DNA from 3 places in the Pseudalkalibacillus nanhaiensis genome. Region 2 is predicted to be linked to each of the others. Evidence: riboswitches for the same ligand, from Rfam matches in the RefSeq annotation. Region 2 holds a riboswitch; each other region holds the start of a gene.
What was found. A riboswitch is a leader RNA that binds a small molecule or an ion and turns the genes downstream of it on or off. The one in region 2 is predicted to bind S-adenosylmethionine.
Positions count from the first base shown of each region.

Region 1: another riboswitch for S-adenosylmethionine. It lies ahead of msrA (peptide-methionine (S)-S-oxide reductase MsrA); the one in region 2 lies ahead of metK (methionine adenosyltransferase).
Region 3: another riboswitch for S-adenosylmethionine. It lies ahead of metX (homoserine O-acetyltransferase MetX); the one in region 2 lies ahead of metK (methionine adenosyltransferase).

Region 1 covers NZ_CP143541.1:2,952,951-2,964,049, forward strand. The annotation lists gene V1497_RS15335 (bifunctional UDP-sugar hydrolase/5'-nucleotidase) at 1-1,296, opposite strand, end outside; gene V1497_RS15340 (DUF72 domain-containing protein) at 1,356-2,207, opposite strand; gene msrA (peptide-methionine (S)-S-oxide reductase MsrA) at 2,515-2,985, opposite strand; SAM riboswitch class I at 3,104-3,225, opposite strand; gene sufB (Fe-S cluster assembly protein SufB) at 3,620-5,017, opposite strand; gene sufU (Fe-S cluster assembly sulfur transfer protein SufU) at 5,123-5,572, opposite strand; gene V1497_RS15360 (cysteine desulfurase) at 5,562-6,782, opposite strand; gene sufD (Fe-S cluster assembly protein SufD) at 6,779-8,098, opposite strand; gene sufC (Fe-S cluster assembly ATPase SufC) at 8,118-8,906, opposite strand; gene V1497_RS15375 (hypothetical protein) at 9,654-9,797, opposite strand; gene V1497_RS15380 (carboxymuconolactone decarboxylase family protein) at 10,048-10,428, opposite strand; gene V1497_RS15385 (MetQ/NlpA family ABC transporter substrate-binding protein) at 10,562-11,099, opposite strand, start outside.
Region 2 covers NZ_CP143541.1:2,781,385-2,792,483, reverse strand. The annotation lists gene V1497_RS14505 (hypothetical protein) at 1-477, shown strand, start outside; gene ytkD (RNA deprotection pyrophosphohydrolase) at 698-1,183, shown strand; gene V1497_RS14495 (ABC transporter permease) at 1,180-1,983, opposite strand; gene V1497_RS14490 (ABC transporter ATP-binding protein) at 1,961-2,734, opposite strand; gene V1497_RS14485 (ABC transporter substrate-binding protein) at 2,748-3,752, opposite strand; gene V1497_RS14480 (alpha/beta hydrolase family protein) at 3,839-4,627, shown strand; gene pckA (phosphoenolpyruvate carboxykinase (ATP)) at 4,683-6,266, opposite strand; SAM riboswitch class I at 6,549-6,638, shown strand; gene metK (methionine adenosyltransferase) at 6,951-8,144, shown strand; gene V1497_RS14465 (glycosyltransferase family 1 protein) at 8,455-9,612, opposite strand; gene V1497_RS14460 (phosphatase PAP2 family protein) at 9,638-10,162, opposite strand; gene V1497_RS14455 (VOC family protein) at 10,341-10,709, shown strand; gene V1497_RS14450 (gamma carbonic anhydrase family protein) at 10,699-11,099, opposite strand, start outside.
Region 3 covers NZ_CP143541.1:1,154,656-1,165,754, reverse strand. The annotation lists gene V1497_RS06080 (pyridoxamine 5'-phosphate oxidase family protein) at 1-404, opposite strand, end outside; gene V1497_RS06075 (aspartate/glutamate racemase family protein) at 611-1,300, shown strand; gene V1497_RS06070 (hypothetical protein) at 1,343-1,603, opposite strand; gene V1497_RS06065 (YncE family protein) at 1,787-2,902, shown strand; gene V1497_RS06060 (metal-dependent hydrolase) at 3,025-3,651, shown strand; gene V1497_RS06055 (homoserine dehydrogenase) at 3,702-4,937, opposite strand; gene V1497_RS06050 (O-acetylhomoserine aminocarboxypropyltransferase/cysteine synthase family protein) at 5,050-6,366, opposite strand; gene metX (homoserine O-acetyltransferase MetX) at 6,386-7,447, opposite strand; SAM riboswitch class I at 7,526-7,639, opposite strand; gene V1497_RS06040 (GNAT family N-acetyltransferase) at 8,404-8,967, opposite strand; gene V1497_RS06035 (hypothetical protein) at 9,102-10,169, opposite strand; gene V1497_RS06030 (sigma-70 family RNA polymerase sigma factor) at 10,159-10,704, opposite strand; gene V1497_RS06025 (hypothetical protein) at 10,891-11,099, opposite strand, start outside.

The DNA of each region.
Region 1 (11,099 bases), 170 kb from region 2:
GAACGTGAACATGTCTACGGTACCGACCGTATAAATCCGCTCTTGCTCAAGCGGCTCCCCGTTTATGAAAATCCTTCGCACATGGTATTCGCCGTCTTCCAGCAAGCGCCCTTCGGTTTCCACACCATCGAAAATCATCTGGCCGATGACCTTTCCACGGAACCCAAGCCCTTTAATCTCAAGATTGACAAGCTCCTTCGTCATCGCTTGATGGATCATTTCTTTCAAGTACTCTCCTTTTAAAAGGAGCTTACAAGGATTTATTGGGTGAGGACATACGCGATGAAGATCTCCCTTCGTCACTGGTCCAGCGTTTAAAGGCTCTAAGAGGAGGCCGGCATTAATCATACCTATTTCGGTGTTACACCATTCCCGAATTGCTTCCGAAAGTAAGGATGTAAATGAGGATTTCTTAAACCACTCTAAGTCGAGGGGCTCTTCAAGAACGGTTACGACTTCTTGTAACTGATGTCGAGCAGCTTCCTTTAATTGATGGAGGTGCCGTTCGCTTTCTTCATCAGGTATCTGATTCCGGATGTCGATTACTTTCGCATTCACATGGTGGATTTTCTTTTCATCCTCCTTCCAATCAATTTCCATATGTCCGACGTAAAAACCAAATTTTCCGGCTTGCCCGATCGTGATGCCTTTCGATGATCGGATCCCATCGGGTAAGACATGATGCGTATGTGAACCGAGGATGATATCCAGCTCATCCACCTCTTCAGCAAGCTGTTTGTCCGCTTCAAGACCGAGGTGAGACAAGAGAATAAGGATATCAACCTGATCCCGGATTATTTCCGCAAACTCTTTAATCGTATCGTAAGGATCAAGAACGTCCCAATCCAACAGTTCATAATAAGCCTTGAAAGGAGCCGTTGCAGCAATGACTCCTATTTTCAAACCGTTTGGTAGCGTATGAATGTCATATGGCTTAGCCCAGTGCGGACGTTCACCGAATTTATCCTTCAGATTCCCGAGCACCACTTGGAAATTTGCATCCTTATATAGAGCATCCAGCTGAGCTTTTGAAAAAGTGATTCCTTCATTATTTCCGATCGTTGCGTTCAAAAATCCGGCCTCATTCATGAGCTGAACATTCCCCTGGCCTTCCGTCCCTTCTGTCAAAGGATGGACGCGATCCGCATGATCTCCAATATCAAATCGGATGACATGCTCACCGTTTTGATTATGGATCTGTTGCCGTTCCTTCAGAAAGCTCATGATTTTCGGCCACTGTTCGAGGTGGCTATGTAAGTCATTTGTATGATACAGATGGAGCTTTACGTTGCTCAATGTATCATCTCCTTTGATGGTTCTTTAAAGTATTTTTGACGTAAAGATGTAAGACTCATTTAGAAGAGATCAAGCTGTCTCGGAGCAAGTCCTTCATAATCAATGCCTAATAGCTCAATCATCTGTTTTGCATTGTCAGCTGCATCTCCACCTGAATTATTGTTGAAAAGGACCGTTAAATCATGCCCCGGTTTATGGAGGTTGAGAAGCTTTTCCTTCCATTCTATGAGTTCATCTTCAGAATAACGATAAAGATATCGAACATCTCGCCAATCCTGGTTGTTTCTGCCTTTCTTTTGCCAGCCGTGCACATTTCGACCATGGAATCGGATCAATGTTTTTTCCGGGTGAGTAGGTTCAAGTACTGTTGGAACAGACCCTGTACCAGCTTGTGGTTCATCACAAATACTATGGATCCAGCCCTCTTCCTTCATGAATTCAAGTGTCCGATCTTTGAAGGATGGGTGGAACCAGGACTGATGACGGAATTCCAAGGCAACTGGAATATCGCCCATCTTTTCCTTGGCGTCCCTTAAATGTTCAACATTTTCACGGTTGCAGTCAAACCAGGGAGGATATTGGAACAGCACCATCTTCAGTTTCCCAGCATCCTGAAGAGGTTTAATAGACGTTTTGAAAAGCTCGAACATTTCTTCAGGCCTCTCAAACGGAATGTCCCCTCTCGTATGCCCTGTCATTCCTTGATACGCCTTCACAACAAAAGAAAAACGCTCAGGAGTATCCTTCACCCACTTCTGATAATTCTTAACCGGTTGAATAGCATAAAAGGACGAATCGACCTCTACAGTCGGAAAGAAGCTGCTATATGTTTTCAGTTTATCTGTCGCTCTGATATCAGGTGGGTATAGCGAGTCGTGATCGCCCCAACCCGTCACTCCGATCTCAATCATACACACGTACCTCTCATATTTTAATTCGTTACTTTTATTTTGAGTTGTCCACACAAAAAGTGCAAGTATTTGAATGGTAAGAGGGTCTTTCAATAGCAATATAAAAAGAGCTCTTATTGATTAAGAGCTCTTTCTCACCCTAAGTTACCGAACGCAGCCATGCTTAGGGATATCAAGATGACGATTCCTGTTGCAAGAATCAGGTATTGAATACGTAACATACTTTCCCTAGCCCTTCGTGTTCATATTTACTATATACACGATTCGGCCAGCTGAACCTCTGCGTAAGGGTCATTTATAAAATTCATTAGATTCCACAAGCGGCAGAACCATTCTTTTGAAAATACTTCTGATGATATTCCTCTGCTTCATAGAAATTAGAAGCTGGATTTACTTCTGTCACGATCGGAAGCTTGTAAACTTCTGCTTCGACCAGCGATTTGATTTTCGCTTCCGCTTCGCATTTCTGAGCTTCATCCGTGTAAAAGATCACCGAACGATATTGATGGCCAATATCGATCCCTTGACGATTCACAGTTGTAGGGTCATGGATCTCAAACAGTTTGTTCAGTAATTCTCGATAGGTGATGATGTTAGGGGCGAATTCGATCTTAATCACTTCCGCATGTCCCGTGCCTCCAGCTTTTACTTGTTCATAAGTCGGGTTTTCTACAAGTCCGCCAGAATACCCTACTCGCGTAGAGATCACTCCTTCAATTTGTTCAAAAAATGCTTCCACTCCCCAAAAGCATCCTGCACCAAATAGCGCTGTTGCCATTACTCATCTTTCCTTTCAAAATAACGAAACTTCTATCGAGAGTTTATTGGTTCGTACCCAAAATAAGAACCCTTTTCTTATCCAGTAAGAAAAGGGTTCGTTAGTATCATAAACGATCCTCTCATCTTCTAGGATAGTTGACTATCCTACAGGAATTGGCACCGTTCTCCTCAATCACAAGATTGATTCGATGGTTGCCGGGCATCAAAGGGCCAGTCCCTCCGCCTCTCTGGATAAGAAGTTTTCATTATTCATTTGAATTTGATTTAATTAGAATCTTACTACGTTTCGATAACGTTGTAAAGGATTTTTTCTCGTAAAATTATAGCGTTAAATTAGCTTGTTTCAGTAGTACATTTATTTTATGAACAGAGGTGGTTATGTGTGATTTTTCTAAGTAGAATTTCCACAAAAAATATATTCGTCCCTCATTTAACTTTTTTCTAAATTTTGGGGACGTTAAAGCCTCTTTAAGATCCATCATTTTCCGCTTTTCTCAATTTCGAGGACGTTAGAACCTCTTTAACGTCCTCCATTATACTTTTTTCTCAATTTAGGGGACCTAATGTAAACTCTCCTCCTCTTACATATAAAAAAACCCTGGCATTATCCATGCCAGGGCTTATCAACATTGTTATCCGATTGAGCCTTCCATTTCGAACTTGATCAGTCGGTTCATTTCGACTGCGTATTCCATTGGAAGTTCTTTTGTGAATGGCTCGATGAAGCCCATTACGATCATTTCTGTTGCTTCTTCTTCAGAAATTCCACGGCTCATGAGATAGAAGAGCTGCTCTTCCGATACCTTCGAAACCTTCGCCTCGTGCTCAAGGGAAATGTTTTCGTTCAGGATCTCATTGTATGGAATCGTGTCAGAAGTCGACTCGTTATCCATGATCAGCGTATCACACTCAACGTTCGAGCGAGCACCTTGTGCTTTGCGTCCGAAGTGTACGATACCGCGGTATGTTACTTTACCGCCGCCTTTGGAAATGGACTTCGATACGATCGTGGATGACGTATTCGGAGCCAAGTGAATCATTTTCGCACCAGCATCCTGGTGTTGACCTTTACCAGCGAGTGCGATGGACAACGTCAGACCACGTGCACCTTCACCTTTCAAGATGACTGCAGGGTATTTCATTGTCAGCTTGGAACCAATGTTACCATCGATCCATTCCATCGTTGCGTTCTCTTCAGCTACAGCACGCTTTGTAACAAGGTTGAATACGTTGTTTGCCCAGTTTTGGATCGTTGTGTAACGGCAATATGCGTTTTTCTTAACAACAATCTCAACGACTGCACTGTGAAGTGAGTTCGTTGTATAAACCGGTGCCGTACAACCTTCAACATAGTGTACAGATGAATCTTCGTCTGCAATGATCAATGTACGCTCGAATTGACCCATGTTTTCAGAGTTGATTCGGAAGTACGCTTGAAGTGGTGTCTCACATTTTACACCTTTAGGTACGTAAATGAAGGATCCACCAGACCATACTGCAGAGTTCAATGCTGAGAACTTGTTATCAGATGGAGGAATCGTTTTACCGAAATGCTCTCTGAAAAGATCTTCGTTCTCTTTAAGAGCTGTATCCGTATCTTTAAAGATGATTCCCATGTTTTCAAGGTCTTCTTGCATGTTGTGGTATACGACCTCAGATTCATACTGAGCGGATACACCAGCAAGATATTTCTGCTCTGCTTCAGGGATACCGAGCTTATCAAACGTACGCTTGATTTCTTCAGGTACCTCATCCCATGAGCGCTCAGACTTCTCAGACGGTTTTACATAGTAAGTGATGTCATCGAAGTTCAATTCTTTCAAGTCTCCGCCCCATTGAGGCATTGGCATTTTATAGAACTGTTCAAGTGATTTCAAACGGAAATCGAGCATCCATTGTGGCTCGTCTTTCATACGTGAAATTTCACGAACGATTTCTTCCGTCAATCCGCGCTTGGATCTAAAGATCGAAACGTCTTTGTCTTTAAAACCATATTTATATTCGCCGATCTCTGGCATTTTCTTAGCCATCGTTCAATCCCTCCTTAAAGGATACATACATCCAGAGCCAGTTGTGTACGTTGTGTCTATACCTCTATTGTAAGGGGCATAGGAACAAATAACAACCAGAGTTCCTTATTCCTCTTCGTTCTCTTTCTGTTCAACACTCTTCTCCAGTGCCTTCCATGCAAGAGTTGCACATTTGATACGTGCAGGGAATTTCGATACGCCTTGAAGAGCTTCCAGATCGCCAAGATCCAAGTCGCCTTCATCATAATCGTTTCCGAGCATCATCTCAGAGAAGATTTTTGAAATTTCAAGTGCTTCGTCAACCGGAAGTCCTTTGATGGTTTCTGTCATCATCGATGCAGAAGCGAGGCTGATGGAACAGCCTTCCCCTTCAAACTTCGCATCCTTGATTTTTCCGTCCTCCACTTGCATGGATACTTGGATCCGGTCTCCACATGTCGGGTTGTTCAAGTTGAACGTCAGAGCGCCATCATCTTCAAGCTCCCCTCGGTTACGAGGGTTCTTATAATGGTCCATGATGACCTGACGATATAGCTGATCTAGATTAGAAGACATGACCAAAATACTCCTTTGTTGTCTTTAGTCCATCGACCAGAGCGTCTACATCTTCTTTCGTATTATAAAGATAAAAGCTAGCTCTAGCAGTCGCTGTAACATCAAGCCATTTCATTAATGGTTGGGCACAGTGATGTCCTGCACGTACGGCAATCCCTTCCGCATCAAGTACGGTCGCAACATCGTGTGGATGGACATCATCAATGTTGAATGTAACCAGCCCTGCACGATTCTTCGGCCCGTATATTTTCAAGCCTTCAACAGCTGACATACGTTCCATCGCATAGGTGACCAGTTCATGCTCCATCTTCTCGATTTCAGTGCGGCCAACCTGTTCCAAGAAATCGATGGCAGCACCCATGCCGATTGCACCTGCAATGATAGGCGTACCTCCTTCAAACTTCCAAGGAAGGTCCTTCCACGTCGATTCATACAAGCCGACGAAGTCAATCATCTCACCGCCGAATTCGACTGGTTCCATTTTTTCAAGAAGCTTCTTTTTGCCATAAAGTGCACCGATTCCAGTCGGTCCGCACATTTTATGAGCAGAAAAGACGTAGAAATCACAATCAAGTTCACGTACATCCACAGCCATATGAGGAGCAGCCTGTGCTCCGTCAACAACCATGACAGCACCGTTGCGGTGAGCGATTTCTGTGATCTCTTTGATTGGATTAATCGTACCTAGAACATTTGATACGTGCATGATCGATACAATTTTAGTATGTTCTGTAATTGTGTTTTCAACATCTTTTAAATCAATTGTTCCATCCTCTTGAAGAGGAATGTACTTTAATGTCGCACCTTTTTCCTTTGCAAGCTGCTGCCAAGGAATGATGTTACTATGGTGCTCCATCGGCGTGATGACGATTTCGTCACCCTCACCGACATTAGCACGACCATAACTTCCAGCAATCGTGTTGAGCCCTGTGGTCGTTCCTCTTACAAAAATCACTTCTTCCGTAGAGGAAGCATTGATGAACCGTCGGACTTTCTCACGAGCGCCTTCATAACTGTCTGTCGCACGAGTCCCTAACGTATGAACACCACGGTGTACGTTAGAGTTGTCATTTCTGTAATAGTGCTCGAGGGTTTCAATGACCGAAATCGGCTTTTGTGAAGTTGCTGCACTGTCCAGATAGACAAGCGGTTTCCCATTCACTTCTTGGTTGAGGATTGGGAATTGTTTGCGAAGCTCATTCGCAATCATTTGTTGACTTTCCCTTCGATCACTTCTGTCAACATCTTCTTCACACCCTCGATTGGAAGTTCGTTTACGACTGGTGCAAGGAATCCATGGATGACTAGACGTTCTGCTTCTTGTCTAGAGATCCCTCTACTCATAAGGTAGAACATTTGGATTGGATCCATGCGTCCGACTGAAGCTGCGTGTCCAGCTGTTACATCGTCTTCGTCGATCAGTAGGATTGGATTCGCATCTCCACGCGCTTTGTCACTGAGCATCAATACGCGTTCAGTTTGTTCACTGTTCGCTTTTGTTGCACCGTGTTCAATTTTCGCAATACCGTTGAAGATGGAGCTTGCATTTTCCTTCATAACCGCATGGGCAAGAAGTTGCGCATCCGATTGTTTACCCCATTGGTTTACACGGATGACGAAGTTCTGCTTCTGGTCACCACGGCCGACAGAAACGGTCTTCGTATCAGCAGCAGATCCGTCACCAACAAGGTTTGTCGTGTTATCTGAAATGGTGTTTCCATCGTTCATCTGACCGAGCGCCCATTCGATTTTTCCATCACGCTCGACATGTCCACGACGGTTCACATACGTCGTCATGCCTTTTGCGAAGTTATCGACAGCACCGAACTGTACGCGTGCATTCGGGCCAGCGTAAACTTCTGCAACGATGTTTGCTACTGAAGCTTGATCATCGCTATGAGAAAGGTAGTTTTCTACATACGTAACGGAACTGTTATCTTCTGCTACAACCAGTACGTGGTTGAACAGAGATGCTTCTCCATCTTCCTGTACGAAAACAGATTGAAGTGGTACATCAACTTCAACGTTTTTTGGTACGTATACGAAAACTCCGCCATTCAATAGAGCAGCGTGTAGTGCAGTCAAACGGTGCTCATCGATTTTCACAGCTTGATTCATGAAGAATTTCTTCACAAGATCGCCATGCTCTTGTACAGCTGTCGCGATATCTGTGAAAATGACACCCTTATCTTTCAAATCTTGAGAAAGCTGTTGGAAAGCAGGAGTCGAGTTACGTTGTACGATGAAGTTATCTGTACGGTCCTCTTTCCCGATCAAATTCAAAATATATTCAGGAAGGTCATCCACTTTTTCAACTTTAGATGCTTTTACAACATGCTGAAATTGAGTGAAGTTCCAGTTGTCGATCTTCGTTTTCTCCGGCTTCGGCATCGGTAGGCTTTCAGCCAGTTCCAATCCACGAAGACGAAGTTCCGTTAACCATTCTGGTTCATTTCTTTGTTTCGAAAAGTCACTTACGTATGATTGATCGAAGGCAATCTTCGTTTCGTTCGTTTCCACTGACATATAAATCCTCCTTCAAAGCCTATGCTTGTTCTGCGCTCACAGTTTCGTCTTCAATTCCGAGTTCTTCTTTAATCCAGTCGTAACCTTCTTCTTCTAGGCGTTGAGCAAGCTCAGGTCCGCCAGATTTCACGATACGACCTTGCATCATAACGTGTACTTTATCTGGTGTGATGTAGTTCAATAGACGTTGATAGTGCGTGATGATCAAGCAACCAAAATCAGGGCTGCGCATGTCATTGACACCTTTGGAAACGACTTTCAATGCGTCAATATCTAGACCAGAGTCGATCTCGTCAAGAATTGCGATCTTCGGCTCAAGCATCAACAATTGAAGAATTTCATTACGCTTCTTCTCACCGCCAGAGAAACCTTCGTTCAGGTAACGTTGAGAGAATGATTCATCCATGTCGAGAAGCTCCATCTTGCTGTCCATTTTACGGATGAACTTCATTAGTGAAATTTCATTTCCTTCTTCACGGCGTGCATTAATAGAAGAACGTAGGAAGTCTGCGTTCGTTACACCGCTGATTTCACTTGGATATTGCATTGCTAGGAATAGACCCGCTTTCGCACGCTCGTCTACTTCCATTTCAAGCAGATCCTCACCGTCGAACGTCACTTTTCCTTCTGTGATTTCGTACTTAGGGTGGCCCATCAATGCAGAAGCAAGTGTAGATTTACCTGTTCCGTTTGGTCCCATTACTGCGTGGATTTCTCCACCGTTTATTTCAAGGTCAAGACCTTTGATAATTTCTTTTCCTTCAATGGAAACATGTAGATTTTCGATCTTAATGTTTGGTGCAGTCATGACTTAACCCTCCAATTTCGTATTTCAAATCAATTTACTCCATTTAACATTGTAACGAAAAACAACACAAAAATGAAATAATCCTGATTCTTTTTCTTTATTATCATTCTAATTTTAAAACAAATCAAATCAATTCTCAACAAGACACTCGGAAATATGGGCATAAATAACTCGCTAATTGAGAATGAATGCGACTTATTGAAAGCGACAAGCCTATTAACACGGCTTTTAAGAAGGGAGAAGAGTAATGTGGGATGAAGGACATCTCTGCTGTTTTCTGGGGTCGTTTTGTCCTTCATTCCTTGGATGAAGGACATTTCCGCTGTTTTCTTGGGTCGTTTTGTCCTTCATTCCCTGGATGAAGGACATTTCCGCTGCTCGCTTAGTCTGATTTGTTCTTCATCGCCCTTATGAAGATCTTTTCTGCTTCTTTTCGCCCTGTTTTGATCTTCATCACCCTTATGAAGATCTTTTCCTCTGCTTTTCACCCTAGTTTTGATCTTCATCTCTCTTATGAAGATCTTTTTCCCCGCTTTCTCACCCAGTTTTGATCTTCATCGCTCTTATGAAGATCTTTTCTGCGACTTTTCAGCTTCGTTTTGATCTTCAACACTTGCTTTATGTACAGTCTTGCATTAATAGGATCCAGAAACTCCCTCCTTCAAAATAAAAGGACCTTATCTATTGTGCGATAAGGTCCAAAATATATTAGCTCAATTTCCAGTTTTTCTATGCTGTAGTTGTGAATTATGACTTATTGACTTTTCCCGTAAATTCGTTGAGCATTTGCAAGCTTTGCTTATACTCACGATCTCTTTTACGTTCAATTTCCATACGTTTCTCCAGGCTACGTTCGTATTGCGCATAACCTATACCGTGTGATTGGTGCATGGCTTTCTCCATTTCACCTGTATGGTTTGTGTCAATGTGATGGATAATGAATCAATCCTTTCAAGATTTCATAATTTTTATTCACTACAGTTAATACCCTACCAGTTGATTGTTAAAACACCAAATTCCATATATGTTGATAATTAAGGGTGTGACTCTCTCACACCCCGCCGGACCATATTAGGGGGACGGTTATTATATATCCCCCGAATACATCCCATTTTCTTGCTATTCTATCTATATCGACGGATTAATGTTTCATCTGACTTAAATCGGAAATCGCTTCTTGGACAAGCGTCACTGATTGACTCATTGCTGCCCCGCCTCCAAAGGCAGCACAAACACCGACAGATTCAAGGATTTCTTCTTCTGTACATCCTTGATCAAGGCATCCTTTTGTATGGTAGATGATGCAGTATTCATCTTGAGAATAGATGCTGATACCTAGAGCGATCAGCTGCTTTTCTTTTTTCGTCAGCTTTCCAGCTTTGAAGCATGATTCTGTAAATGCATTGTATTTACGTGCAATATCGGGCATTTTTTCAGTGAATACGCCAAGACCGTGTTTATAATCCATTAACGCAGCTTCAGTTGGTGTCCCGGGATGCTGATGAGATTCATTTTGATTCATTTAAATCACTCCTAACATGTCGATTATTCATCATAGTTAGTATGATTCTTCTTAGAAAATGTATCCCGGGAAAATTTTGCTTAAACCATTATATAAAAAAGAGCACCGATAAATCGGTACTCCTTCTTATATATTATTCACTGACCGGTACAACGGCACCTTTATATTCTTTTTTGATGAAGTCTTGAATTTCTTTAGATCGCAGCACTTCTACAAGCTTTTTGACTCTTTCATCCTCTTCATCGCCTTTGTTAACCGCGATAATGTTCACATATGGGGAGTCTGATCCTTCAAGGGCGATGGCATCTTCCTTTGGATTCAATCCAGCGTCAATCGCATAGTTCGTGTTGATCAGGACGGCATCTCCTTCCCCATTATTATAGATCTTCGGCAGTAGTCCTGCGTCTACTTCAGCGGTGAATTTAAGCTCCTTCGGATTCTCAGCGATATCCTTGATCGTTGCTTCCGACTTCTTCACGCCTTCTTTCAGGGTGATCAAGCCTTGGCTTTCAAGCATGCTAAGCATGCGACCATGGTCAGCTACCGCATTACTCATGATGATTTCTGCTTTCTGAGGGAGTTCTTCTAGACTTTTGTATTCTTTCGAGTAAACACCGATTGGCTCAATGTGAATGCCACCTGCATTTACGAAATCGTAGCTTTCATTTTCC
Region 2 (11,099 bases):
AATGTTTCAGACATTCATTCAACTGCTGCTTCGCAAGTTTCAAGTGACACGAAAGTGAAAACGATTACGACAGAGGCTAAGACAGACCATGAAAACCCTACCAAAGGAGACTTTATAAAGCTTGCGGATTCATTCATGACCGAAATGATTCAGTCAACGAACGAAGATGGTAAAGTAACAAGCTTCGAAACGAAAGATCAATTAATTGAGCATATGAAAGATTATGCTTCTTCGGAAGTGACGGAATACTATGTGGATGGTTTGTATGAGGAAAAGTCAGAAGGCTTGTATATTATCCCTACCGAGCTACCGCCATGGATCGTCACTGGAGAACCTTCGGAGCTGAAGAAATTGGATGATGAACATTATCAGCTGAAACAAGTAAACGAAACAGATCTCTATGGTACCTATACCATTCAAATCGACTATTCAAAAAAAGATAGCAAGTGGATCATTACCTCCGTCAACGTTAAATAGTAATGACGATTGGCTCGTACAATGTCTGACTTTTTCTGCTTAACATTGTTGCTACTAAGCTTTAAATGTGGTACACAATGTTAAATGGGAAAAGTCTTTCCTTTTGTCGATTAATCGAGTTTTACGAATATATGCGTGGCACTGTAATTTCGAACAACTTCATGTAAAATATGAATAAGGAGAATTTGTATATTACGGCAGACAAATTGGAGTTTTGAATATGAATCAATATACTTTTGAAGATTATTATAAGAACACGGTCGAGTTATCGTTCACTGAACAACCCTATTCCCCGACACCAAAGCATGTTTGGATCATTTGCCGCTTTAAGGATCAGTGGCTGCTCACGGAACATCCGAGAAGAGGGATTGAATTCCCAGGGGGGAAAGTGGAAAAGGGCGAATCGGCTGAGGAAGCAGCCGTGAGGGAAGTGTATGAAGAAACGGGTGCAACGGTGAACGAACTTACTTATCTTGGGCAATACCGGGTCAAAGGCAAGGGTGGTACGATCATCAAAAACATCTATTTTGCTACGATTGAAAAGATGGATATAAAGGCCCATTACTTTGAAACGAACGGACCTTTATTGATGAAGGAATTACCCGAATCGTTAAAAGAGAACGGTAAATTCAGTTTTATGATGAAAGACCAAGTGCTTGAGCGAAGCTTGCAATTCATCCATGAAAATCAAATCTCGACCAATTAACGCCTAAGGAGCTTCGTCTCGAGAAAGCCTACACCGGAATACATGATTGTGGCCAAAACAGCGATGATGAACAAGCTTAGTAAGACGAGTGTAAAGTTGAACACCTGGAATCCATATATAATCATATAACCTAGACCTTTTTTGGAGACGAGGAATTCACCGACGATGACGCCGACCCAGGACAACCCGACATTCACCTTCAAGGTAGAGATGATGGTCGGAATGGCTGCAGGCAGAGTGACTTCTTTAAAGGTCTGTTTTTTGTTTCCCCCGAAAGTTTCAATAACTTTGATATAGTTCTGATCGGTCTCATGGAAAGCGGTGTAAACGACAAGTGTTGTAATGATGAAGGAGATCAACACACCCATGGCAATGATCGAAACGTATCCTGGACCGAGGGCGACAATCAGAATGGGGCCAAGCGCGACTTTCGGCATTGCGTTCAAAACGACCAAGTATGGGTCAGACACATTCGAAACAAACGGGAACCACCATAATAGTGCAGCACATGCGGTACCTAAAATGGTTGCAATGACGAAGCTGACGAGCGTTTCTCCTGTGGTCGCGACAATATGGACGAACAAGGTCCCATCCCCGATCTTATCGATGAACAAGTGAACGATTTTACTTGGTGAACTAAACAACAAGGGGTTGACCCATGCCATCGATGAAGCAATTTCCCATAAAGCGATGAATAAAAGGAATAAGGTAAATTGGGTGACGATGACCTGCCTTTTCCTGCGTTTCACTTGATTTTTGAATTGTTCATATGCAAGTTCAACTTTCGTTTTCAAGTTCATTCAACTCCTCCCAGATCAACTGGAAGATATCATGGAAGTCTGCATGAGCTCTTGCATCAAAGGGATCCAGCTTTTTAAGCTGATCAGGTATGGTGTGTATCGATTTAACTCTACCTGGATTTGCTGATAAAACGATGACCCGATCTGACATCGCAATGGCTTCACCAATGTCATGGGTCACGAGTAAAGCTGTTTTATCGTGATCCTTCAACGTCCTGAAGACAAGGTTTTCTAATTTCAGCTTCGTTTGATAGTCTAACGCTGAAAATGGTTCATCTAATAAAAGCAGGACAGGCTGGGTCGCTAATGTCCGGACGAGTGCAATCCTTTGACGCATTCCACCTGAAAGCTCATGAGGATATTTCGTACGGGTATGACTGAGATTCATTTGTTCCAATAGCTCCAATGCAAAGGTCCTGCTCGTATCATTCAACTTTCGCTGGATTTTCAAGCCTAGCAAGATGTTCTCTTCAATCGTTTTCCAGGGGAAGAGATAGTCCTGCTGGAACATATATCCGATTTGATTTTTGACATTCCGCACTTCTTTCCCTTTCATATTCACCGTGCCGAGTGTAGGCTTGAACAGACCTGCAATCAAGGACAATAAAGTCGTTTTTCCGCAGCCGCTTGGGCCGAGGAAGGAAACAAACTCTCCTTCCTCAATATCAATATTTATATCCTCTACGGCTGTTGTACTCGATTGGGTTGAAAAGTAGGCATGGGTCAATTGATGAACGGTTAAGAATGACAACCTCCATCACTCCTTACTTTGCAACTTTTTCAGCGATTTCGGTATTTACAAGTATCGCATGATCGATTTGTTTAGGAAGTTCACCCGCTTCTTCCATGATCGTCTGCAAGTTGTTCCATTCTTCTTCATCAAGGATCGGATTGGTGGCATAACTGTGTTGATTCTTATACCGTTCTGTCACAGTTTCAATTAAATCAAGCGGGGTATCATCAAAATAAGGCTTGATAACTTGAGCGATTTCCTTAGCGGAGTGAGTATCAACCCATTGCTGCGCTTTGTATAGAGCACGGGTGAATCGTTCGATGACATCGTTATTTTCATCCATGTAGCTCTGTTTGGCCATATAGGTGGTATACGGAATCTTACCGGATTCTTTACCGAACGATGCAACGATATGACCAATGCCTTCTTTTTCAAATATGCTGGCAGTCGGTTCAAACAATTGTACATAATCCCCTGTGCCGGATGCGAAGGAGTTCGCAATATTTGCGAATTCGATATTCTGGATAAGGTTCAAATCCTTATGAGGATCGATCCCGTGCTTTTTCAGGCCATATTCACCTGCCATTTGAGGCATGCCGCCCTTCCGTTGGCCAAGGAAGGTACTTCCCTTCAGCTGATCCCAAGAAAAAGTATCCGGCTTTTCACGCGCGACAAGGAATGTACCGTCTGTTTGAGTGAGCTGGGCAAAATTGATAACAGGGTCTGTCGTTCCTTGAGCATAGACATAAATGGTCGTCTCTGAACCGACAAGGGCGATATCCGCTCCATCCGATAACAGCGTGGTCATCGTCTTATCTCCGCCCCAGGTCGTGGTCAACTCCAGGTCGATCCCCTCTTCTTTAAAAAAGCCTTTCTCAATCGCCACATATTGTGGTGCATAAAAGATGGATCGAGTAACCTCTGCAACTCGCACTTTATCATTTGAGGAGCTGTTTGAGCAGCCTGCTGCCAGTAATGTGAATGCAAGTATGAAGGAAGCAGCTCCAGCGATATGACGTTTTATTTTCTTGAACATTCCTATCCCTCCACAAACTTAGATGGGATAGTGTATGATTGATGCTTATAATGTGTGTTCGCCTAGAAATACTGTGAGGTGTGTCTATGTTTGAGTCGAATCGGATCGAGGATGTGCAACGTTTTCCGTCACCACATCCTGGAATAAAATTATATGTAATCACGTATAAAAGCCAGGATTTTCTTGTGAAGGGTTTACTGGCTCAACCTGTTTCAGAAGAAGCTCTACCAGGACTTTTGTATCTCAGAGGAGGGATCAAGCAGGTTGGGAAGGTGAGGATAGCGCGGATCATCCAATTTGCCTCCCAGGGCTTTGTCGTCTTCGCCCCTCATTACAGGGGGAATGAGGGAGGGGAAGGGCAGGAGGATTTTTGCGGCGAGGATCGGCATGATGCTTTTTCGGCACTGCGTATTTTGGATGATCTTCCTTTCGTGGATTCATCCTCTTTACATGTATTCGGTTTTTCGAGGGGAGGCGCAATGGCGCTTTTCACCGCGGGATATTACCCTGACATTATCCGTTCAGTTGTCGTATGGGGCGGTGTTTCGGATATGAAGCTTACGTATGAGGAACGGAAAGGACTACGAAAAATGTTGAAGCGGGTTGTCGGAGGGTCCGTTTACAAGTATCCAGATCGATATGAATGGCGTACACCACTTAGCGAAGTGCCACGATTTGAAGCTCCGGTTCTGATCATTCATGGCATCTATGATGAAAATGTGTCCTTTGAACACGCGCGTTTGCTGGAAAGGAAGCTGTACGAGCATGATAAACGGTATGAAACCTGGTACATCGAAGACGACCATCATTTCACCCCTGAAAAGAAGCTTCAAGTAACCCGGGATCTGTGCAGCTGGATGAAAAAACAACGATAAATGGAGCATGACAAAAAGAAGCGACCCAAATTTGGGTCGCTTCTTGCATTTTCGATTATACGAGTGGTCCAGCCTTTTTGATTTCTTCGCTAACATTCGGGAACTTGTTGAAGTTTTCTTTGAACTTCAATGCGAGTTCTTTCGCTTTTTCGTCATAAGCATTCTGATCTGTCCATGTTTTTCTCGGTTGAAGGACTTCACCAGGGACACCCGGACAACGAGTCGGAATATGCAATCCGAAGAATGGATCCTTCACCGTTTCCGTAGAGCGTAGCTCCCCTTCAAGAGCAGCCTGGACCATTGCACGCGTGTAGGATAAATTCATACGTTTACCCACACCATACTCACCGCCAGACCAGCCAGTGTTCACGAGATAAACGTCGACATCATGCTGGGCGATCTTTTCACCAAGCATTTTTGCATAACGTTCAGCATGCAGCGGAAGGAATGGTGAACCGAAGCATGTTGAGAATGTTGCCTGCGGGCTTGTGACGCCTCGCTCCGTACCTGCAAGCTTACTTGTATATCCAGATAGGAAGTGGTACATTGCTTGTTCCTTCGTAAGTTTGCTGATTGGAGGAAGGACACCGAAAGCATCTGCAGTCAAGAAAATAATCGTGTTCGGGTTTCCTGCCACACTCGGCATGATTACATTTGGAATCGCATCAATCGGATAAGCGGCACGGGTATTCTCCGTCAAAGTCGTATTATCATAATCAACGACTCTCGTTTCTTCATCTGATACGACGTTCTCGAGAACAGTGCCGAATTTGATTGCATTCCAGATTTGTGGTTCTTTTTCTTTAGAGAGGTTGATGCACTTAGCATAGCAGCCGCCTTCAATGTTGAAGACACCGTTGTTTGCCCAACCGTGTTCGTCGTCACCGATCAGACGTCGGTTAGGATCAGCAGAAAGTGTCGTTTTACCTGTTCCGCTTAAACCGAAGAATAAAGCCACATCGCCTTCTTGCCCGACATTAGCTGAACAGTGCATGGATAGGATGTCTTTTTCAGGCAGGATGTAGTTCATGACTGAAAAGATTGACTTCTTGATTTCTCCAGCATATTCTGTACCACCGATCAAGACGACACGCTTTTCGAATGAGATGATGATGAAGGTTTCTGAGTTTGTTCCATCAACAGCCGGATCAGCCTGGAATCCTGGTGCAGAAATGACCTGGAATTCTGGTGTGAAGCCATTTAAATCGCTTTCATTTGGGCGTATGAAAAGCTGTCTGGCAAAAAGGTTGTGCCAAGCGTATTCGTTGATGACTTGTAAAGGAAGCTGGTATGCCTTATCTGCTCCCGCAAATCCTTCAAATACGAAAGTCTCATCCTTTTTTGTTAAGTATTCGATCACTTTTTTATATAAATTATTGAATTTCTCTTCTTCAATCGGTTGATTGACAGATCCCCAGTCAATCTTATCTTTTACTGAAGGTTCCATGACGATATATTTGTCTTTCGGGGAACGTCCTGTATATTTTCCTGTCTCAACTTGGAGAGCACCAGTTGAGGATAGGACACCTTCTCCACGAAAGATCGCTTTTTCGACCAATGTTGGTGTAGGTAAGTTCTTATGAGTTGTAGATTTACTTATAAGTTCATCAGTTAAAGATGTAAATTGTGCCGTATTCATGTAAACCCATCCTTTTCAAGATAATATTTAATAATTCCAAGACATCCATTATCGTCTGAATTAGTATAACATATTTATTTTAATAATGTATACTATTTTTCCTTATTTGTGACAAACGAAACATGAAGTCAAATGAAATAGGCGGCCATAGAGGATTTTCTTAAAAGTATTCGGAATTTTCATATTTAATAAGGAAAAAGAATAATCATCTGAAGGGTGTTTGTATGTTCAAATTCGTTGACATAGCAGGTGTACTGCGATATGATATTGCGAGAACGGCTACTCTTATTCCGAGTAGGTGGAGGGACAGGCCCAATGAAACCCAGCAACCGACACCAATAGGTGAAAAGGTGCTAACCTGAAAAATAAGAGGGTGAAAGGTTTACAACGAACCACCTTTCCTCTAAAAAGGGAAAGGTTTTTTTTTCGCAATCAACGAAAATTCGAATACTTTCATCAGTATTAGTGCAACGTAATCCCGGAATGGTAAGAACGAGGGGTGTTTAACCATCCTCGCCGATTGATGAACGTTCTGTCCAAAGTGGACTTTAAACAACTCAAGATATGAGTTCATCCTTCATCCGAATTATAAAATCTTGGGTTTTTATTGCACTTTTCCGTACGGAATGAGTACCGTATCAATTATCAGCGATATTTTTCGTGTATCGCCGAGGAGGTTCCGTAATGTCAAAAAGCAGACGTCTATTTACTTCTGAGTCCGTTACAGAAGGCCATCCGGATAAAATCTGTGACCAGATTTCGGATGCGATCTTGGACGAAATTCTATCAAGTGACCCGAATGCCCGGGTTGCGTGTGAAACATCTGTCAACACAGGTCTTGTCCTTGTTGCAGGTGAAATTACCACTTCTACTTACGTCGATATTCCGAAGATCGTTCGTGAAACGGTAAAAGGAATCGGATATACGCGGGCGAAGTACGGCTTCGACTATGAAACTTGTGCGGTCTTGACATCCATTGATGAACAGTCTGCTGATATCGCACAAGGTGTCAACCAAGCACTCGAAGCTCGTGAAGGAACAATCTCTGATGAAGAGATTGAAGCAATCGGTGCTGGTGACCAAGGGTTGATGTTCGGATTTGCTTGTAACGAAACATCTGAACTCATGCCGTTACCAATTTCTTTATCCCATAAGTTGAGTCGTCGTCTGACTGAGGTACGTAAGAACGAAGTCGTACCATACCTTCGTCCTGACGGAAAGACACAGGTCACTGTTGAATATGATGAAGATGATAAGCCTGTCCGTGTAGATACGGTTGTCATTTCAACTCAACACCATCCAGAAGTGACACTTGAGCAAATCAAACGTGATTTGAAAGAGCATGTTATCAATCCAGTCGTTCCGGCTGAATTGATTGATGAAGATACAAAATACTTCATCAACCCGACTGGCCGTTTCGTTATCGGTGGACCACAAGGGGATGCAGGACTGACTGGACGTAAGATCATCGTTGACACGTACGGCGGATATGCACGTCACGGCGGTGGAGCATTCTCAGGTAAGGATCCGACGAAAGTGGACCGTTCTGCTGCGTATGCTGCTCGTTATGTCGCGAAGAATATCGTAGCTGCTGGTCTTGCTGAGAAGTGTGAAGTTCAATTGGCTTATGCAATCGGTGTAGCTCAGCCTGTATCCATTTCAATCGATACATTCGAGACTGGTACTGTAGCGGAAGCAAGACTTGTTGAGCTTGTTCGAGAGAACTTTGATCTCCGCCCAGCAGGTATTATCAAGATGCTAGATCTACGTCGTCCAATCTACAAGCAGACAGCTGCTTATGGACATTTCGGACGTACAGATATCGACCTTCCATGGGAGCGTACGGACAAAGCAGAAATACTGAAGAACAACGCATAAATGAATGAAATGGCTGTCACCTGAAGGTGGCAGCCATTTTTTTTATTAATGGCTGTTCAAAATCAACAACATTCTTAATGCTAAGGCGAATAATTGTCAGTTTAAGACGTTTTTTTTATTGAATGGCCTTGTTTTTAGGAGAAAACGTGATAAAAACGAGCATTAATTGCCTTGATGAATGTTAGGAAGAGGGTGTACGCGTGATTATCTACAAAAATTTCAAATTTCCTACGAAAATTTGAAATTATCTACGAAAATAAAAAATTATCTACAAAAAACAGAAATTATCTACAAAAACGAATTCATCCACTTATGATGCCGAATGAATTCTCTTTTTGCGTTCAGCGATCTCCATATACTCCTTCGTCAACTTTGCAAAAATGGTATTCCATGATTGACTTAGAGCATATTCACGAGACATCTTCCCAAATCGTTTCAAGATTTTCGGATGCTTCAATAGAAATAAGATTCGATCAATGAAGGCTTGAGAGCGGCCGGGGGTCACGAGATATCCATTCGTGCCATCCTGGATGATGGTTCGCACGCCACCGGAATCTGCACCGATGACAGGGGTACCACAAGCCATGGATTCCAATACGACGTTCCCAAACGTTTCTGTAGGGGAAGGGAAGATGAATAGATCAGATGCACGATAAGCCTGTGAAAGTTCCTCCCCTCTCAAATATCCTGTAAATCGTACATTTGAATAGGAGTGTAACGTTTCCTTCATGACTTCTTCACTCGGTCCCTCGCCGACGATCATCCAACTCACCTGATCCTGCCATTCCTTAGGAAAGGTTCGAATGATGTTGATGAACGTTTCGATGTCTTTCTCAGGCGCTAATCTGCCTACGTAAGTTAGCAAGAGATGAGTCCCCGGAATGTTGTATTTCTTTTTGAATTCATCCGAACAACGACCAGGGTGATAGAGTGCTGTATCGACACCTCGCCCCCAAATCGAAAGCTTGTCGAACCCTTTTTTGGTCAGATGATCAAGTGTGTCATGAGAGGGGACATAAGTCTGATCGAAATTGGAATGGAACCAGTGCAAGTATTTCCATAACCAGTTCGTCGCCCATTGTAAGTGATAATACGAAAGGTAATGATCGAAATTGGTGTGATAGGAAGCAACCATAGGCACGCCATATTTTTTACCGTGATTCATTCCAAAAAGCCCAGTAGAAAACGGAGTAGCGACATGGATTAAATCAGGCTGAAACGCCAACAGTTCTTGGGTAACGCCGCGGTTGTAAGGAAGTGCGACACGGCATTCCTTGTATAAGAGGAAGCGCATGCTTGGCAACGAATGTGTCTGAGAGGCATAAAGGTCCTCAGTGGTACCGGATTTTGGAACGATCACTTTACAGTCAATCCCTTGTCGTTCCCAATAGCTGACCAATCGATGTAACGTGTTAGCAACGCCATTGACTTGCGGGTAATACGTATCAGAAAAGAGTGCGATTTTCATTGTATTTATCCCCCCTGAACATGATTCATAGAATGGAAGAGACGAGCAGCCCACTTCCAATACCTAAAAGCATGCCTGCAAACACATCAGATGGATAATGCAGACCGAGATAGATTCTGGAGATTGCGACAGACAGAGATAACGGGATGAAAAGGACAGCAAAAAGTGGATTCCATAGGACAAGAGGTGTAACGACCGAAAAGATTGCTGTCGTATGGCCAGAAGGAAATGAATGATCCTTCAACAGCTTTGAAATCGTGATCGTATTCGGAAGTACCTGATATGGTCGTTTACGTGGATAGAGCTTTTTACTCACCTGTACTGGGAGGTGGCTGATGGCAAGCGCAAGTAAGCATTGGAAGCCGATCATCCTTAATTCTCCATCGTTCAAGCTCATCAAAAGCAAGCACATCACGATCGATCCTGTTGCACCTCCGGCATGCGTCACTGTCATGAAGTATTTACCGAAGAAGGTATGCTGACACTTATTGTTCACCCAATGAAAAAGTGAGCATTCCCGTTCGTGAAGCCATCCGATTACTCTAGACAACCTGTTTCCCCCTTTGAATCGTGATTTAACAAAATCATAACGTTGAACTATTAGGGGAATGTCAAAACAATGTAAAATCTTTATGGAGATTGGTGGAGTATGGAAATTACACATTTGAAAATAGGGATGATAAAATGTTGAAAGCGGGCATATAGGTACAGAGAAGGAGGGATGCATTGTGTATGAGCAAATTCACCATGTATCATTAGAAGTGAGAAAGCTGAAGAGGGCAAGAGCTTTTTACGAAAAAGTCCTACAATTCGAGATCAGTCCTGAAAGGCCGGACTTCGAGTTTGATGGCATTTGGTATTCGCTAGGAGGAACACAGCTCCACTTGATTGTGAATAAATCTCTATCTGAAGAAGAGAAACCGACATTGAATAGTAGAAGCTCTCATTTTGCAGTCCGGGTCCGATCGATTGATGACCTGATTGAACGACTTGAACGAGCAGGTTGTACATATTTAGATAAACCAGCCAGTAAAACCGGCTGGCATCAAGTTTTTGTACAGGATCCAGATGGAAATATCATAGAATTCAACGCTTAAGCGATTTATAATATTGACCACGTTCTACATATTCAGTACGGATGCGCTCCATCTCTTGTAAATCCTGGTCATTCAATTCCCGCACTACTTTTGCAGGACGTCCGAAAGCAACAGTGTTAGGGGGGATTTTTTTACCAGGGGGTACAAGGCTTCCTGCGCCGATGAAGGCACCTTCTCCGATTTCGGCACCATCAAGGATGAGTGAGCCCATACCGATCAAAGCCTTTTTTTTGATGGTACAGCTATGTAATGTAACCTGGTGTCCGACCGTTACATCATCCTCAATGATCAGGGGTACATTCGGACTTTGGTGGAGCATCGATAGATCCTGGATATTGACGCGCTTGCCGATAAAAGTCGGGGCTACGTCGCCACGGATTACCGTATTGA
Region 3 (11,099 bases), 1.6 Mb from region 2:
AAACCACAAGACGTCTGGACTTTGTGGATCTCGGCGATTACAATTTGTCGCGCACCAGGAATCATTTCAAAATGCTCGATATACTGATCCCACAACAGAGACCCTTTTACGCCCACCCTTCCGGTACCGTAAAGACGTAAAATCAATGGAGCTCCTTCAAAAGCGCAAAACATGAAGGTTATTCTGCCATTCTCATCCAAATGTCCACTCGTTTCATTTCCGCTCCCAGTCAGATCAAGATAAGCGACCGATGTCGGACTAAGTACGCGTAAGGTATCATACCCTTTCGGCGACAGATTGACGTGCCCGGTCACCGCCAATGGCGCAGTACCCACGAAAAACAAGTGCTGCTGTTCAATGAATTCAACATGCTTCGGCATCAATGCCTCGAATTGTTGCCCCACAGACCTCTCTCCTTTTCGTTGAGCGTGTCAGGCACCATTTCAAAAGCCGCTCCGCTCAAGGGGTTTAAAATGGTGCCTGACACTTTGCAGGATATTCAGGTAGCTTTGCACAATAGATTAATATGAAGATGGAGTATAGTTATTTACATCATAATCGAGATATTGTCACAACACCAATTCGGTAAGGATTAATTAGGAGGTTAACAATGAAAACGATTGGATTAATCGGGGGGATGAGCTGGGAATCATCCGCAGAGTATTACAGGATTATCAATCAGGAGGTAAAGAGGCGACTAGGGGACTTCCATTCAGCGAAATGCTTACTTTACAGTGTTGATTTTGCTGAAAATCAACGATACCAATCAGAAGGGAAATGGGATGAAGCTGGAGCAAACCTATCCGAGGTGGCCCGATCACTTGAGGCAGGGGGTGCGGATTTCATTCTCATCTGCACCAATACGATGCATAAGGTCATTCATCATATTGAGAAGAACATCACTATTCCCGTCATACATATTGCTGATGCAACATCCGCCCGCATTCAAATGGACGGATTTAATAAGATCGGACTTCTTGGAACGAAATATACGATGGAACAGGATTTTTATAAAACAAGACTAGAAGAGAACGGGCTGGAGGTCCTTGTACCCGACGAGAGCGATCGGGCCATCGTCAACCATGTCATTTATCAGGAACTCTGCCAGGGGAAGATCGATCCCAATTCACGGCAAGAATTCAAACGTATCATCCATCACCTGACAGCTGAAGGAGCACAAGGCATCATCCTCGGTTGTACGGAAATCGGTCTTCTCATCAACCCTGAAGATGTGGACATCCCCGTCTATGATACAGCCAGGATTCACGCCATTGCTGCTGTAGACGAAGCACTCACATAATCTAAAAAAGGTTTCGGGTTGAATCCTCCGAAACCTTTTTTTCTACCTAAAACGAAAGTATAGGGCTAGTGCGATGATGGTAATCAAGAATGTGAAGCCATAAATGAGAGTCAATACTTTCACGTTCAACCTAACGGATTTTGTTTCATACTCATGAGAACGCTTCAATTCTTCTTCCGTACGGTTTTCCAGTTTTTTATATTCTTCGACCGTTCTATTAACTTTTCTCCCTACAAGTAACGTCCCTATCAGCGACAGAATGCCAATCACGACTACGACGATTGTCAAGTATAAATACATCATCCACCACCATCTCACAACTTAGAAAGGACTTACACTATCAACCCACGTTCCGATTCTACCAACAGCTTCCCATATTGAAGTCCTGATGTAAACGAAACGTAACTTTTTCAAGGTAAGCTTGCCTATACAGATTGTTGCCAAAATACATATATTGATATACAAGCCATAAAAAGGAGTTTGGATATGTCAACAAAAGACCAATCTTGTATTTGTAAACAATTCAAGAAGCTACAGCCTGGAGAACAAATTAATGTTCGTTTCAAAGGATCTGAGCCAATCAATATTACCTTTTTAGAATTTAATAGAGATTCCGGATGCGTTACAGGTGTAAAGAGCAACGGAAAGATGATCATCTTTAATTGTAACAAAGTAACTTCCCTTTCCATCGGTACTTTCAATAAGAAAAGGCAAATGGCCTATGTAACGAACACGAGTGACAGCACAATTTCCATCATCAATACAGATACGAATAAAGTCATGGAGACCGTACCTGGAGGTCAAAATCCTTTTGGATTGGCCATTGAATCAAATGGCACCAGAGCATATATTCCAAATATCAGCGATAATGCCGTCTCTGTAATGAATACAGAGACGAACACCATGATTACCAAAATCCCTGTTGAACAAAACCCCGCAGGTATTGCCATTACACCTTCAAATAAGCATGCGTATGTGACGAATTTTGAAAGCGATAATGTTTCAGTGATTGATACGGTCAAAAATAGTGTAATTGATACTGTTAAAGTCGGTGATGCTCCGATTGAGGTTGCAATCAACAAAAAAGGCAACCTTGCTTACGTAACAAACTTCAACAGCAATACAGTCTCTCTGATCGCCACGGAAACAAACCAGGTTTTGGACACGATAACAGTTGGAACAAAACCTATTGGAATTGCATTAAGTCCTGATGAGGAGACCGCTTATGTAGCTAATTCAGTGGATGATACGATCTCTGTCATTAATACCTCCTCAAAAACTGTTATTGATACCATCCCAGTTGGAAGTGGACCGCGTCTTATCGCTTTCACACCAAATGGCAAATTTGCCTACGTCACAAACTTGGAAGGTAAAAGTGTTTCGGTCATTGATACGAAAGAAAGAGCAATCATAAAGACCATTTCTGTTGGAAATGGTCCAAGAGGAATAGCGATGACTCCAGATGGAAGTAGAGCTTACGTCACCAATGTGGATGATGGTACGGTTTCCGTTATTCGTACAAGAACAAATACGGTTACTGATGTGATACCTGTTGGAAATGGTCCTGTGGGAATTGCGATTGGAAAAATGAAAATCCAATAAAACAAATGAGTAAATAGACATATTTTCACCTGTAAGCATTTACGAATAAACCGTCTCTCTATAAAATTACGAATATTGCTCGTTATACAAATACCAGTAGATAGAGAGACAGGTGAAGCAGCATGAAAGGAACATCACATCTGCTCGTTGGTGCTGTGGCAGGTCTGATTACCTCCAACACCCTTGAAGCAGACCCATTGACGACTGGCATCCTCATCACATGTGCCGGGGTAGCAGCTCTCGTTCCAGACATTGATGTTGATGGAACGTTAAGCAATAAACTGACGAATTCACATACACTTATTAAAACATTAGCCCAAATCATTGGTGCGTTGCTGATCGGTTACAGCTTCCTCTCAGGGGCCGGAGCAGAAAAATGGAACGGGATGGCCATTGGTGCAGCCATCCTCCTCCTGTCATCATTCATTACAAAAAGTCACATGTTGCTCGTGACAGGTATCGGTGTCGTTATTGCAGGTCTATCCCTGAATGAAAACTGGCTTTTTCTTTTAGGGATCTATATCATTGTTGCATCCATCGTTCCACATCGAAGCTATACCCATTCCATCCTTGGGATCATCTTTTTCGGGATCATTGCACGGCAATTGGAAGGTTCCGTTGGCTTGGATGGGCTATTTCTCGCATGTCTATCTGGATATGTGAGCCATCTGATCGCTGACATGAAGTTTCTCCCGGTCAATAAGCGAGGGATTAAGCTTTTCCTCCCTTTTTCATCCCGAGAGTTTTAAAAAATTAAGCGCTGTTCCATGAGGAACGGCGCTTTCAGTATGCGTTACAATCAAGCTGTGACAGATGCTTGGTCGATAATCGTACTATAGGAGCCTGAAATCGGATAAGCAACAAAGCTCTGATGTTCTCGTGTTATCTTCTCAATTTCGCTTCGGGTGGCTTTCACGAAACGAACCGTATGGATCGTCCCGTCCAGTTGAACTGTCTTCTCCACTTTCACTTGACCAGCAATCGGCTGATTTGTTTTACCGATGACGAACCAACTCGATCTCTCTTCATATCTGTCCACTTCAAGTACAGCCTCATTTTGTAACCGTTCTCCTGATACTCGCTTGTAGATGTTGATAAGATCCTCAATGATTGCACTTGCAGTCGGGAACTTTCCGGCTCCTGGACCTTGCAATTTTATATCCCCGACAAGGTCACCGGAGAGAACCAATGCATTGTCGACACCTTCCACCTCATATAAAGGGTGTTCACTAGAAACGACCTTCGGCTCAACACTGATGTGAACATTTCGGTCATTCCACACAAGAGTAGCGACATGCTTGATCCTGAAACCAAAGATTTCAGCCAGTTGAATATCCCTTGAGGTTATGTGCCGAATCCCTTTCCGAACGATGGAACGCCAATCAGGTTTTATTCGAAACAGCAATTCAGCCAGAATGATGATTTTAAAAAAAGTATCATGTCCGTCAACGTCGTTGGATGGATTCGCTTCAGCATAACCAGCTGTTTGAGCAGCAGATAAAGCCTCACGAAAAGACCATTCCTTCTGCCGGATCTGACTTAAAATATAATTCGAAGTCCCATTTAAGATCGCTTCAATTTTCGTGATCTGGTTACCTTGGAGTAATTGGTTCAGTGTACCGATGATCGGAATCCCACCAGCAACCGATGCTTCGAAAGATACCGTTACCTGATTTGCAGTAGCCAAAGCCTTCAACTCCGCCCCTTTGTGAGCGAAGAGCTCTTTATTTGCTGTCACGACATGACATCCTTTTTCAAGCACCTGTTTCAAATACGAATAACCAGGTTCCACACCTACAATCGCTTCAATGACCACGTCCAAATCAGGAAATTGGAGGATCCGTTGAATGTCAGACGTGACAAGCACCTTATCTCCTATGGTTCTCTGCTTTTTTTCATCCTGAATAAGAACTGCAACCACTTCAACCTTCCGGCCCAAAATTTCATTCAATCGTTGCTGCTGCGATTGAATGATTTCGTACACCCCACTACCAACCGTTCCGAAACCGAGTAGAGCGACTTTTAAATTCGCCAACGTGTCCCCTCCTTTTACCAAGTAATGAATCCAATGGATACACCGACAATGACCAGTACGAGAAAGCTTCTGAGATCAATAAGTGGAATAGGATCTTTTTCTTGAATGTTCATTAAACGACCTTCGTATTGAAGGATGAAAAGCCTGTTGCCACTTCAATCGCTTGTTCAAGGTCTTCAATTAAATCGGCCACATTTTCAATCCCGACTGATAATCGGACGAGATCTTCGGTGACACCAGATTCTTTCAATTGCTCCGGAGACAGCTGTTGATGCGTCGTACTTGCTGGATGGATGATCAGACTCTTTGCATCACCTACATTTGCGACGTGAGACCAGAGCGACACACTGTTGATGACGGCTGAACCTGCGTCTCTCCCGCCTTTAATCCCAAATACAACAACAGAGCCAGCCCCTTTCGGCAAATACTTTTTGGCAAGGTGATGAGAGGGATGGTCCGTTAGCTCAGGGTACGAGACCCACGAAACCGCAGGGTGATTTTCCAAGTAGGCGATGACTTCTCTTGTATTCGAAACATGCTCCTTGATGCGCACATGCAACGTTTCCAAACCGAGCGCAATTTGAAAGGCGTTATATGGACTGATGGCAGGGCCTGTGTCTCGCAATAGTTGGACACGAGCTTTTACGATAAAAGCTGCTTCTGGCAAGGCTTCAGAATAGACGATACCATGATAGCTATGGTCTGGCTCTGTAAAACCAGGGAATTTCGGTGAATTCCAGTCGAACTTCCCTCCATCAACGATAATGCCCCCTAGAGACGTACCGTTTCCGCCTAGCCATTTGGTGGCAGAATGGATGACAATGTCCGCGCCATGCTCGATCGGTCTAGATAGGTATGGTGTAGCGAACGTGTTGTCGACGATCAATGGGATGCCAGCTTCATGTGCAATATTTGCCACCGCTTCAATATCCAACACATGAAGGCCTGGGTTCCCGATTGTTTCTGCAAATATCGCTTTCGTTTTAGGAGTGATGGCGCTTCTGAAATTTTCAGGATCCTGAGGATCAACAAAGTGTGTTTTGATCCCGTGCTTCGGTAATGTTGTTGCGAACAAATTGTAAGTTCCACCATACAGCGTTGAGGCGGATACAATTTCATCACCCGCTTCAGCAATGTTGAAGATGGCAGTCGAAATTGCGGCCATTCCGCTCGCTAACGCCAACGCACCGATTCCTCCCTCAAGCTGAGCAACCCGCTCTTCAACTGTGGTCACTGTCGGATTATGGATCCGTGAATAAATGTAGCCTTCTTCTTTCAAGGCAAAAAGGTCTGCTGCATGATCCGTATTCTCGAACTTATAAGCGTTGGATTGATAAATCGGCAATGCTCTTGCTCCTGTCACCGGGTCAGCCTTCAAACCACCATGTACACTGATTGTTTCTAAGCGATACTTCTTTTCTTCACTCATTCCATTCACTCCTCAACCGTTATACTTGTTTTTCCTGGACCAATGCATCAAGTTCAGTCAATTTCTCTTTGACAATCCATCCCCACTTCTCAAACTCGACGAGAAAACCGTCATGACCATACTTAGACTCCACTTCGTAATACCCGGCAATCCCACCCTCATGCTGGATCGCAGTTAAGAAGGCCCCCAGCACATCTGGCGGATAGACGAGGTCTCGGGTAAAACCGATGCCGTACACTGGAACCTGATAACCATGAATGACTTGCTCAAGACCTCCTCTTCCCCTTCCGATATCATGTGAATTCATCACGTCTAGTAGCGTCAAATAGCTTTCCTTGTTGAACCGATCGTTCAATTTCGCACCCTGGTAGGTTAAATACGACTCAACCTCAAACGTGTCATGATCTTCTCCATGAGCTTGTTTATTGCGGCCAAAGCGTTCATTGAACAAACAATCCGATCGATAAGTCATCATCCCGATCATCCGGGCAATGCTCAGCCCTTGATCTCCCGCATGCAGGATGGCCTGTTTGGCTATATGATTGAATGCAATCCCGTAATCACTAAACGTCGGTGTCACGGCAATCGGAAACAGGGCTTCTATAAAATCCGGATACATAAGTCCCCATTCAAGCACTTGCATACCACCGAGTGAACCACCAATTACAGCTTTCAATCGATTGAATCCAAGTATCTTCAGACCGACATATTGCGCTTCAACCAGATCCCTGATCGTTAATCGCGGAAAATGAACACCGTATGGCTCCACTTTTTCAGGGTCTATGCCCTGTGGACCTGTCGAACCATTGCAACCTCCTAGTACGTTGAACGTAACAACCTGATAATCGTTCGTATCGATGTAGCCACCTTTCCCAATCAATCCACGCCACCAACCAGGTTCATCCGGAGTTCCAATCGTCCTATGATGGCCAGTCAAAGCATGGCAAACAAGAATAGCCGGAGCATCTGGAGGACCACACCTTTCATAGGCCAACTCCGCTTCGCTCAACGTTTCACCCGATTCCAGAGTGAAGTTTGGTATTGTAACCGTTCCCGTTTTGTAACATGGTTGATGACTCACGATTTCGTCCTCCTTTCTTTTCAAGAACGCAAAAAGCCTCTCTGTAAAGACAGAGAGGCAAAATAAACGAATTTGTCTCTCTCATCTTCCAAAGCGCATTTTACGCTTTGCAGGATTTGGCACCATTTCAAACCTACGTTTGACGGTTGCCGGGCTTCATCGGGCCAGTCCCTCAGCCACTCTTGATAAGAGCTTGCATTTAAATCTTCAGTTTTTAAATTATCTGAATCTTAGCACGGTAAAGTGATGCTGTCAACATCTTTTCTTTTGTTCGGGTTTAGAACGACACAAGCAGAGCGAATCGAGCTCATTTCGGTGCCTGACAGTGTTTCTTTACCCTCAAAATAGGTTTTCCGTGTTTTTAGAACACATAAAACACATTTCTTTACCCTCAAAACGGGTTTTCCGTGTTTTCAGGGCACATAAAACGCATTTCTTTACCCCATAAGCGGGTTTTCCGCATTTTCAGGGCATATAAAACGCATTTCTTTACCCCAAAAGCGGGTTTTCCGCGTTTTCAGGGCACATAAAACGCATTTCTTTACCCTCAAATCGGGTTTTCCGTGTTTTCAGGGCACATAAAACGCATTTCTTTACCCTCAAATCGGGTTTTCCGTGTTTTCAGGGCACATAAAACACATTTCTTTACCCTCAAATCGGATTTTCCGTGTTTTCAGGGCACATAAAACACATTTCTTTACCCTCAAATCGGGTTTTCCGTGTTTTCAGGGCATATAAAACGCATTTCTTTACCCTCAAAACGGTTTTATCATAGCGTTTTTCTACTGTATGTGATCCTCTTACAAATGTGACTACGTTTTACGAGGAGACCTTCGTTTCTTTTTCCCTGAATGACAAAATCGCATTCATGACCTAGCGGATCATCCACAGGCCTAACACATAAACATCAGAAGGTAAAAGAACGTGCTTCATTAGGAAGACTACCTCTGAAAGTATTATTTCGCCTGAAGCGGCTTTGAAGCTTCGACTCTATCAGCGTAACGTAATGTTGTTATGAACCCATCAAGCACTTTATTGCTATATTGGAAGCCTTTATTTTGATAGAATTCTAGCGCTTTGTCATTACCATTCGACACAAAGACGAAATAATCTTCAACATGAGGGAAACCCTTCAGCCATTCCATCGACATGTTAAAAAGGACCGATCCGATTCCTTGCCCGCGATACCCGTCTTCTATGTAAAAGTTGCTCAGGCATCCGACATCATCATTACGGACGGTTGAAAGGTCAAAGAACGTTGCAAACTCGTTATCATAGTTTTCTTTTGGAGCGATGTTGGAATAAACGTAGGCCACGATCTTATCGTCCGCTTTCGCCACCACGGTAAAATTATGTGTTGAGCTTTTTACAGAAGAGAGCATACGTGTATCAAAATTCATATCATCAAACAACTCCGGCCTATAATGGGCAAGGGATTTCTGATACGCCATCAGCTTGTTGCATACTTCCCTGCAGCATTCTACATCTTCATCTTTTACGATCTCATACGTTATTTCCACATTCTTCACTCCTCTTCCTTTATCAATCGTAAGCAGGTTAATTTAAGTATAGAGTTGTGCCATTTTAGAGTAAAGTGTATTGGAAAATAAAAAAGTCAGCGATGGGGCAAGCCCATTGCTGACCTCAACTGGATTCAGTTCCCTTCTTTACTCGTATCGAACCCTCCAGGTTTTTCCCCTTCAACACCATGACCGATCGTACTTTCATTAAAGGTTTCAAACGTCACTTCTTCGCTATCTTCTACATTGATATGAAAGAGTGAGGGATCAACACCTTCGTTCAATCTCACTTCATCTGCTTTCATAAAATAGGCGACTTCACCATTCTCCTTATAGAATTCTGCATCAAGTAGTGCACCCGTTTCTTTAGAGACCGTCATCTTGAAGGGACCAAAAGAGCCATTGTATTCAGGTACGTCTCCTTCGATTTCGTAAACTGGCATACCGAATTTCGTATTTTCCTGATAACTCCAGTGGTCATAGTTATCTAACAACAGTACAAACCATTCGCTGCTTATCACATGGCCACCCATATTGAGATATTGATGTTGAGTAGCTAAATTGTCCTCAGCTGATTTCGTTGTAACCAGCTTCTTTTCAGGGAGTTGCAAAACGACCTGATCATCCTTAAGTAAAGAAATCTGCTTCTCAAGAACTTTTTCATCCTTTGTGATCTCGATACTTGTAAGGTTTTTATTTCGTTCAAAATCCACCTGGAAGTTCACGTTCGTCACAGTTCCATCAGGGTGGGAAGAATACGAATAGGACCCTTGAGCGTTGTCGATATGATCCCAGGAAAAGAACATCTTTTTCACAATCTCGAACTGATCTGGATTCTCTTGGGCAAGTTTTTCACTGTCCGGCGCTGAAAACAGATCATCCTCATTCTTTAACGGATCCCGATGTTCAGCTTCACTGCTTTCTGTTTGAAAGGAAGCAGAAACTTGCTCACCCGTTTGGCTCGCATTAAAGAAACCGATCTGATCAGCTGAATAATACAATGCACCGAAAACCAATGCACATGAAACCATACCACTCAATACGAGATTAAATTTACGTTTGTAGTTTGGTATCGAGAAGCGATCTTCCTCCCTCCCTTTTATCGATTGGAATACTTGCTCCTTATGTTTTTCGTCAAAACGGATTTCCTTCAAGTTGGAACGATTCATTTTTTCTTTTAGATTTTTCAATTTATCTTCCATACCGTTCTCCTCCGTCCAGCATTTTTTTCAACTGCAACCTTCCACGATACAATCTTGATTTGACTGTATTTTGATTGAGCTTTAACAGTTGCGCTACTTCTTCAGTACTTAACTCCTCGTAGTAATGGAGGATGATCACTTCACGAAGCTTGACCGGCAAGGCCAATACTTTTTCTGAAATCATCCTGCTTTCTTCGTCGACAACGATTTCAATTTCTGTTGATCGGTGAGGGCGTAGCCACTTTGGACTGATTATGTCCGTAAAAAACAAATTTCGATAAGACCAGCTTTTCAATGCATCCTTACACGTATTCACGGTAATCCGATACAGCCATGTCCGATAAGAGGATTCTTCCCGGAATGTATCCAGCTTTTCATAGCATTTAATGAAAACATCCTGGGCAATATCTTCAGCCATTTGCTTTTGCTTCGTATATGTATAGGCGAGTCGAACAATTGAATCCCCATACTCATCCATCAGCCAGTTCAACCGATCTTCACGCGACATGAATTCGGAAGGTTTCTTCTTGATCATCCAGCCCCTCCTCTCTTTGATTTAGTGATTAGACGACGAACGGTCACAAGCGGTTTTGTTTTTTATCATTTTTCTTCTATAAAAAAAAAACTGTAAACGAGTACCGCTTACAGTTCAGTCCATTTTTTCGCAAAAATATCCTAATCCAGTTTTTCCAAAACTCTAGCGTTCACATGAAATAACGTGCTACTTGTTGTCTTCCGTTTTCTGACTCCAAATTTCATACCAGAACATACTTATACCGACGCACATGAGTGAAACGCTTAAGATATAAGGGAACCATCCCGTTATTTCACTTAGTATGAATCCAAACCGTCCTGGCGCATCCCATGCTCCTATATTTGGCGAAATGGTTGCGATGGCATGGTGCATGATGCCGAACAATATAATCCCTG